Aliamphritea ceti: one gene and its partner. The protein of the gene in region 1 binds, or shares a complex with, the protein of each later gene. Links are inferred from orthologs where the notes say so. Each region holds a gene or a part of one and is shown on either strand. Other genes may lie near its edges.

The links. Proteins that work in one complex are often made in the same cells at the same time.
Region 2: the proteins of uvrA (region 1) and mfd are in contact, whole or in part, in a crystal structure (PDB 4DFC), measured with the Escherichia coli proteins. The link is inferred for Aliamphritea ceti from one-to-one orthologs.

Annotation. Positions count from the first base shown.
Region 1 is NZ_AP025282.1:538,564-542,053, forward strand. Bases 85-3,453 are described here. They hold uvrA (excinuclease ABC subunit UvrA), read right to left. Parts: upstream 3,108-3,453; coding sequence 285-3,107; downstream 85-284. Other genes in these bases: OCU49_RS02350 (phosphate/phosphite/phosphonate ABC transporter substrate-binding protein), read left to right, coding at 85-267; ssb (single-stranded DNA-binding protein), read left to right, coding at 3,332-3,453. Outside these bases: more of OCU49_RS02350, read left to right, coding at 1-84; more of ssb, read left to right, coding at 3,454-3,490. UniProt on the Escherichia coli protein: The UvrABC repair system catalyzes the recognition and processing of DNA lesions. UvrA is an ATPase and a DNA-binding protein. A damage recognition complex composed of 2 UvrA and 2 UvrB subunits scans DNA for abnormalities.
Region 2 is NZ_AP025282.1:1,979,023-1,983,108, reverse strand. The notes cover bases 1-3,965. They hold mfd (transcription-repair coupling factor), read left to right. Parts: upstream 1-318; coding sequence 319-3,765; downstream 3,766-3,965. Other genes in these bases: OCU49_RS09075 (CsiV family protein), read left to right, coding at 3,762-3,965; OCU49_RS09085 (glyceraldehyde-3-phosphate dehydrogenase), read right to left, coding at 1-20. In the rest of the region: more of OCU49_RS09075, read left to right, coding at 3,966-4,086. UniProt on the Escherichia coli protein: Couples transcription and DNA repair by recognizing RNA polymerase (RNAP) stalled at DNA lesions. Mediates ATP-dependent release of RNAP and its truncated transcript from the DNA, and recruitment of nucleotide excision repair machinery to the damaged site.

The DNA of each region.
Region 1 (3,490 bases):
TGGACACTGGCGAAACGTTATGAACCTGCTGCTAAAACATTAAAAGTAGTTGGGTATAGTCAGCCGACGCCTTGTCTACCGATGATTACAGGGTTGGGAGTATATTCTGCATGCATCAGTGAGAGTCTTATACGAGGTTTAGCGTCGCTGGATGATGCACTTAAGGACGATTTATTGTTGGAGGGACTGATGCCGCGAAAAGCAGAAGAATATCTGTTTCTGTCGCCCCGGCTGACCAGGGCGAAACAGAAACATAATATTGCTTAAACTTAATGCTGCTGAACTTAGCGCTCCAGCAATGGTTTGAGGAACTGGCCTGTATAGGAATGTTCCGTATTAGCTACATCTTCCGGAGTACCTGTAGCAATGATATGACCGCCTTTGGTGCCACCCTCGGGGCCTAAATCAACAATCCAGTCTGCTGTTTTTATAACATCAAGATTGTGTTCGATAACCACGATAGTGTTGCCGTGATCACGTAACCGGTAGAGTACATTGAGCAATTGCTGAATATCATAGAAGTGCAGACCTGTGGTCGGCTCATCAAGGATATAGAGTGTTTTGCCTGTATCCCGTTTACTTAGCTCTTTAGCCAACTTAACCCGTTGTGCTTCACCACCAGAAAGCGTAGTCGCTGCCTGGCCGAGGCGGATATAGCTGAGACCAACGTCGATCAGGGTTTGTAAACGACGTGACAGAGCAGGAATAGCGTCGAAGAATTCGCGGCCGTCTTCAACCGTCATCTGCAGCACTTCATCAATGCTCTTGCCTTTATATTTTACTTCCAGAGTTTCGCGGTTATAACGCTTACCTTTACAGACATCACAAGGTACATAAACATCTGGCAGGAAGTGCATTTCTACTTTGATAACCCCATCACCCTGACAGGCTTCACAGCGGCCACCTTTGACGTTGAAGCTAAAGCGCCCCGGCTTGTAACCACGGGCGCGTGCTTCCTGCGTGCCAGCAAATAATTCCCGAATAGGTGTGAAAATGCCGGTGTAAGTGGCTGGGTTAGAGCGAGGTGTGCGGCCAATCGGGCTTTGGTCGATATCGATGACCTTATCCATCTGCTTTAGGCCGTCAATCTCATGATGCGGCGCTGCATCCAGCGTTGTTGCCTTATTTAGTTCTGTGGCGGCCAGTGGATATAAGGTGCCGTTAATCAGGGTAGATTTACCGGAACCGGAAACGCCGGTAACACAGGTCAGCAAGCCCAGAGGAATTTCCAGATTCACTTCGTTAAGGTTATTGCCTGTTGCGCCCAACAACTTCAGCCAACGGCCGTCAGGAGAGTTGCGATCGCTAGGAATCTCGATTTTACGGCGACCTGAAATATAGTCACCGGTAATCGAGTTTTTATTATCCATGACTTGCTGTGGTGTGCCCTGGGCGATAATCTCACCACCGTGTACGCCGGCTCCGGGACCTACATCAATGACGTGATCTGCCAGTCGAATGGCGTCTTCATCGTGTTCAACAACGATAACGGTGTTACCTAAATCCCGCAGATGGATCAGTGTTTTTAGCAGACGATCATTGTCGCGCTGATGTAATCCGATTGAAGGTTCATCAAGTATGTACATTACGCCAACTAAACCGGCACCAATCTGGCTTGCCAGTCGGATACGCTGAGCTTCACCGCCGGAAAGTGTTTCAGCACTGCGTTCCAGTGACAGGTAATCCAGGCCGACATTTACCAGGAAAGCCAGTCGCAGGCGAATTTCTTTGACAATTTTGTCAGCAATTTCGCCCCGTTTGCCGTCCATTTTCAGCGTTTCGAAATAGTCATAACAATCGCCAATGGCCATCTCAACAATTTGTGGGAGGGTTTCGGTGGCAATGAATACGTGACGGGCATCACGGCGTAAGCGGCTGCCATCACAGGACGGACAAGATTGCATATTGATGTATTTGGAAAGGTCTTCACGGACCATTTCTGATTCGGTTTCCCGGTAGCGGCGTTCCAGGTTGTTAAGCACCCCTTCAAATGGGTGTGACTTGCTAATGGAATCACCACGGTCATTCAGATACTTGAAGGCGATATTGTCTTTGCCGCTACCCTGTAAAATGACTTTTTGCTGTTTAGCACTGAGCTCGCCAAACGGGGTGTTGATATCAAATTCGTAGTGGGCCGCAACAGCTTTAAGTTGCTGGAAGTAATACAGAGCACGTCGGTCCCAACCACGGATTGCGCCTTCGGAAAGTGTCAGGCTTGGATCACTGACAACTTTTTTCGGATCGAAGAATTGCTTAACACCCAGACCGTCGCAGGCAGAGCATGCGCCATGTGGGTTGTTGAACGAGAACATTCGGGGCTCAAGTTCTTGAATGCTGTGTCCACATTTTGGACAGGCAAAACGTGCAGAGAACACCATGTCTTCGCCGTCACCGTCCATATAACAGACAGTGGCAATTCCATCGGTGAGATTTAATGCAGTTTCGAAAGATTCAGCAAGACGCGCCTGCATATCCGGGCGTACTTTGAAACGGTCAACGACTGCTTCAATGTCGTGCTTTTTGTTTTTATCCAGTTCAGGAGCGCTATCGATGTCAATCACAATGCCATTAATACGAGCGCGGACAAAACCCTGTGTTTTCAGCTCGCTGATGGTATGTAAGTGCTCACCTTTACGGCCCTGAACGATAGGCGCCAGAAGCATAAGCTTGCTGCCTTCCGGCAGTGCTAACACCTGATCGACCATCTGACTTACGGTCTGAGCTGCCAGGGGTAAATCGTGATCCGGACAACGTGGTTCACCGGCACGGGCAAACAGTAGTCGCAAATAGTCATAAATTTCGGTGATGGTACCGACCGTTGAACGGGGGTTATGCGACGTAGACTTCTGTTCAATGGAAATCGCTGGTGACAGCCCTTCGATGTGATCAACATCGGGCTTTTCCATGACGGACAGGAATTGCCGGGCATAAGTAGACAGCGATTCGACATAGCGCCGCTGACCTTCAGCATAGAGGGTGTCAAAAGCCAGCGATGATTTGCCAGACCCGGAAAGTCCGGTAATGACAACCAGCTTATCGCGGGGAATTTCGATATCGACATTCTTAAGATTGTGGGTACGGGCCCCGCGAACCAGGATTTGTTCCATCAGTGTGTCCGACTTGTGCGCAAAAAAGAGATGATTATAGTGGCAGACGTGCCTGAAAAGCATCCTAAATCCTGAGATGTCCTGAAACATTATTTGGTAGATGTTCAGAGGTCTAATTATGCTATGCTTGGCGCCAGGAAAATGAATCGGCCAAAGTTAAGGCCGAACCAAGATCAACAGATGCAATATAGCCCCGCAGGACGCTGAGGGGAGTGGAGAATTCAATGGCACGCGGTATTAACAAAGTCATTCTGATTGGTAACCTGGGTAACGATCCGGATACTAAATATATGCCCAGCGGCAATGCCGTAACTAATATCACTGTAGCGACTTCAGAAAGCTGGAAAGACAAGCAAACTGGTCAGCAGCAGGAACGTACGGAA
Region 2 (4,086 bases), 1.4 Mb from region 1 along the record:
AACACTTGTTCTTGGCTCACGGCTTGCTCCAAAAATAGGCAATATAGAAAGTAGTCAAAATAGCAGTAAAGTTTGCTGGCCGGGATTATCCTCTAATCTCCCTCCCCGGGCAAATATGATTCGGGAATTTTTATAGTCAAAAGGTAGACTTGTCATAATTTAACTATGCTGACGAGAAAATAAGCCGAATCTTCTTCGCCCGGTTTTGTAGTAAATATACAAACCTTTTTAACTGCACTGACAACAACATATGTACATTTAGGAAATCCACCGTAACATAAGCAGCCTTTTATTATATTCAACAGGAAATAAGCACACGTGTTTGCAGCAGAATACCAGCTACCGGTAAAAGACGGCGATATCCGTCGCATAGGCTCACTCCACGGCAGTGCCCGCGGATTACTCATTGCTGATATTGCCGCCAAACATGACGGCCTGCTCCTGTGCATTACGAATGACACCGACACAGCTACACGCCTTGAAAGCGAAATAAGCTTCTTCAGCGCTGAACAGACACCTGCTCCATTACTGTTTGCTGACTGGGAAACACTGCCTTACGACAGTTTTTCGCCTCACCAGGACATTATTTCCCAACGAATAAGTACACTTTACAGCCTGCCACAGCTTACAAGCGGCGTACTGATCGTACCTCTCAGCACTTTAATGCACCGGATTGCACCAGCACGTTTTTTAACCGGTAACGCATTAATGCTCGACACCGGCCAGATTCTCGATGTCGACAAAATGCGCCACCAGCTCGCCGACGCCGGATACCGGCAGAGCGATAACGTGTACGAACACGGCGAGTTTACAATTCGCGGCTCAATCATTGATATTTTTCCGATGGGCAGCCAGCTTCCCTATCGTATTGACCTTTTTGATGACGAAATAGACACCCTGAGAACCTTTGATCCCGAGTCTCAGAGATCTCTGGATAAAGTAGACAGCATCCGTTTACTGCCCGCGAAAGAATTCCCGTTCGATGCCGATGCAATCCGTACTTTCAAACAGCACTGGCGTGAAACCTTTGATGTTGACTATAAACGCTGCCCAACCTATCAGGATGTCAGCGCAGGCATTACCCCTCCAGGTATCGAATATTATCATCCGCTATTCTTCGGCGAGAGCGCCACGTTATTTGACTACCTGCCAGACAACACTTTAGTACTGACTGAACATAATCTGGAACAGCATGCCGAACATTTCTGGCAAGAAGTCACTAACCGCTACGAAGAACGTCGCCACGACATTGAAAAACCAATATTGCCGCCCCAGCAGCTATTTTTAACCAGCCAGGACCTGTTCAGCACCCTCAAACCAGCACGTAGAATTCAACTGCAGGATGATGTGCTTGAAAGCAAGACTGGCCGCTACAACCTGAGCTGCTCTGAGCCTCCAAATCTGACCATCAATGCTCAGTTAAGCCAACCACTTGCTGATCTCAAAGCATTTCTGAAAACCACTGAAGAGCGCATACTTTTCTGCGCCGAATCAGCCGGGCGCCGCGAAGCCCTGCTAGAACTGTTTGCCCGCATTGAGCTGAAACCAGACGTTACTGACAACCTCGAAACGTTCGTAAACAGCGACACGCCCGTCTGCATTACTATTTACCCGCTGGAACAAGGTTTAGTACTGCCCGGCAAAATACAGCTTATCAGTGAAAACCAGCTATTCGGACAACAGGTATTTCAGCGCCGGCGCCGTAGCCGTGATCAGGAACAGTCTGATCAGGTCATTCGAAACCTGACAGAGCTGAACATTGGCTCACCCGTCGTCCATATAGATCACGGCGTTGGTCGCTATCAGGGATTAATTACACTAGACCTTGACGCACAGACTTCAGAATTCCTGATGCTGGAGTACGCCAATGAATCTAAACTCTATGTGCCGGTCGCATCCCTGCACCTGATTAGCCGTTACAGCGGCGCCGGCGATGACCTCGCCCCTCTTCACCGCTTAGGCACAGAACAATGGAGCAAAGCACGACGCAAAGCCGCTGAAAAGGTCCGTGATACCGCTGCAGAATTGCTCGACATATATGCCCGCCGGGCAGCCCGAAAAGGCTTTAAGTTCAGCTCACCTGATGAGCATTACGCCAGCTTCAGTGCAGCATTTCCGTTTGAAGAGACCGTTGACCAGGCCAATGCCATTCAATCTGTCGTAAAAGACATGACAGCCAAACAACCAATGGACCGCTTAGTATGTGGTGATGTCGGCTTCGGCAAGACCGAGGTTGCTATGCGCGCTGCATTTATGGCCGTACAAAGCAGTAAGCAGGTAGCAGTACTGGTACCGACAACGCTCCTTGCCCAGCAACACTTTGAAAATTTCAAAGACCGCTTTGCAGACTGGCCAGTCAACGTTGAACTGATTTCACGCTTCAGAAGCGGCAAACAAACTAACGCTGTTTTAGAAAACATGGCCGAAGGCAAAATAGACATAGTCATAGGTACACACAAGCTGATACAAAATGACATTAAATTTGCCGATTTAGGCCTGGTCATCATCGACGAAGAACACCGTTTCGGCGTACAACAGAAAGAGCGACTCAAGTCCCTGCGCTCAGAGATAGACATACTTACACTCACTGCCACTCCAATTCCACGCACACTGAATATGGCGATGTCTGGCATCCGCGATCTGTCGATTATTGCTACTCCACCGGCGAAGCGCTTATCTGTCAAAACATTCGTACGCCAATCTGACACTCCTCTGAAAAAAGAAGCCATCCTACGGGAACTGATGCGTGGCGGGCAGGTGTATTATCTGCACAACGAAGTCAAAACTATTGAGCAAACCGCTGAAGAAATTCGCGCACTGATTCCCGAAGCACGGGTCGGTGTTGGCCACGGCCAAATGCGTGAACGTGAACTGGAACAGGTCATGACCGACTTCTACCATAAGCGTTTCAACGTATTGGTCTGTACAACCATCATAGAAACCGGCATCGACGTACCGAACGCCAATACCATCATCATTGACCGGGCTGACAAGTTCGGGCTGGCGCAACTTCATCAACTACGCGGACGCGTGGGTCGTTCTCATCACCAGGCATATGCTTACATGATGACTCCGCACCCTAAAGCAATGAGCAGCGATGCACATAAGCGACTGGAAGCAATTGAGTCTGCTCATGATCTTGGTGCCGGTTTCACACTCGCAACCCATGATATGGAAATAAGGGGAGCAGGTGAATTACTTGGCGAAGGCCAGAGCGGTCAGATTCAAAGCATTGGCTTCTCACTGTATATGGAAATGCTCGAACAGGCCGTAGAGTCAATTAAAGAAGGTAAAACACCTAATCTCGAACAGCCTCTTAAGCAAGGCGTGGAAATCAATCTGCGCCTGCCAGCACTGATCCCGGATGACTATCTCCCCGATGTACATACACGTTTAATTATGTATAAACGGATCGCTAACGGTCGCAGTGAAACTGAACTGAAAGAACTCCAGATCGAAATGATCGACCGCTTCGGTATTCTGCCAGAACAAACTAAAAACCTGTTCCGGCAAACCCTGCTTAAACTTAGAGCCGATGCTTTAGGTATTGTAAAAATTGATGCAGGCAGCGAAACTGGACGCGTTGAATTTGCGGCGGATACTCAGGTAGACCCTTTCATTTTGGTTACTATGGTGCAGAAACAACCACATATGTACCGACTTGAAGGTGCCAGTCAGCTGAAGTTCACCTCCAACATGGATAAAATAGAACAACGCTTTAACTATATAGAACAATTGCTTACACAACTGGCCAAACAATCATGACAAGTAACGCTTTACGCCACATATTTCTTATTCTGAGCCTGACGCTATCATTCAGCGTCACTCAGACCTGGGCCGCCACCTCCAACTACAAAGTTGAAGTCATGGTATTCAGCTACCAGGGTAATGACACCCTGGATGATGAATCCTGGCCTGAAATCAACAGCATCCCTGAAGTATCAAATGCCCGCAGTCTTGGTTACAGAGAAAACGGCAGCGGCTATTTCACCAGACTTGGCCGCAACTCACTCAGCATGGCACGCCGTCAGGCTGCCCTCAGAAACAGCCCTGACTATCAGGTACTCTTTCACGAAGCCTGGATAC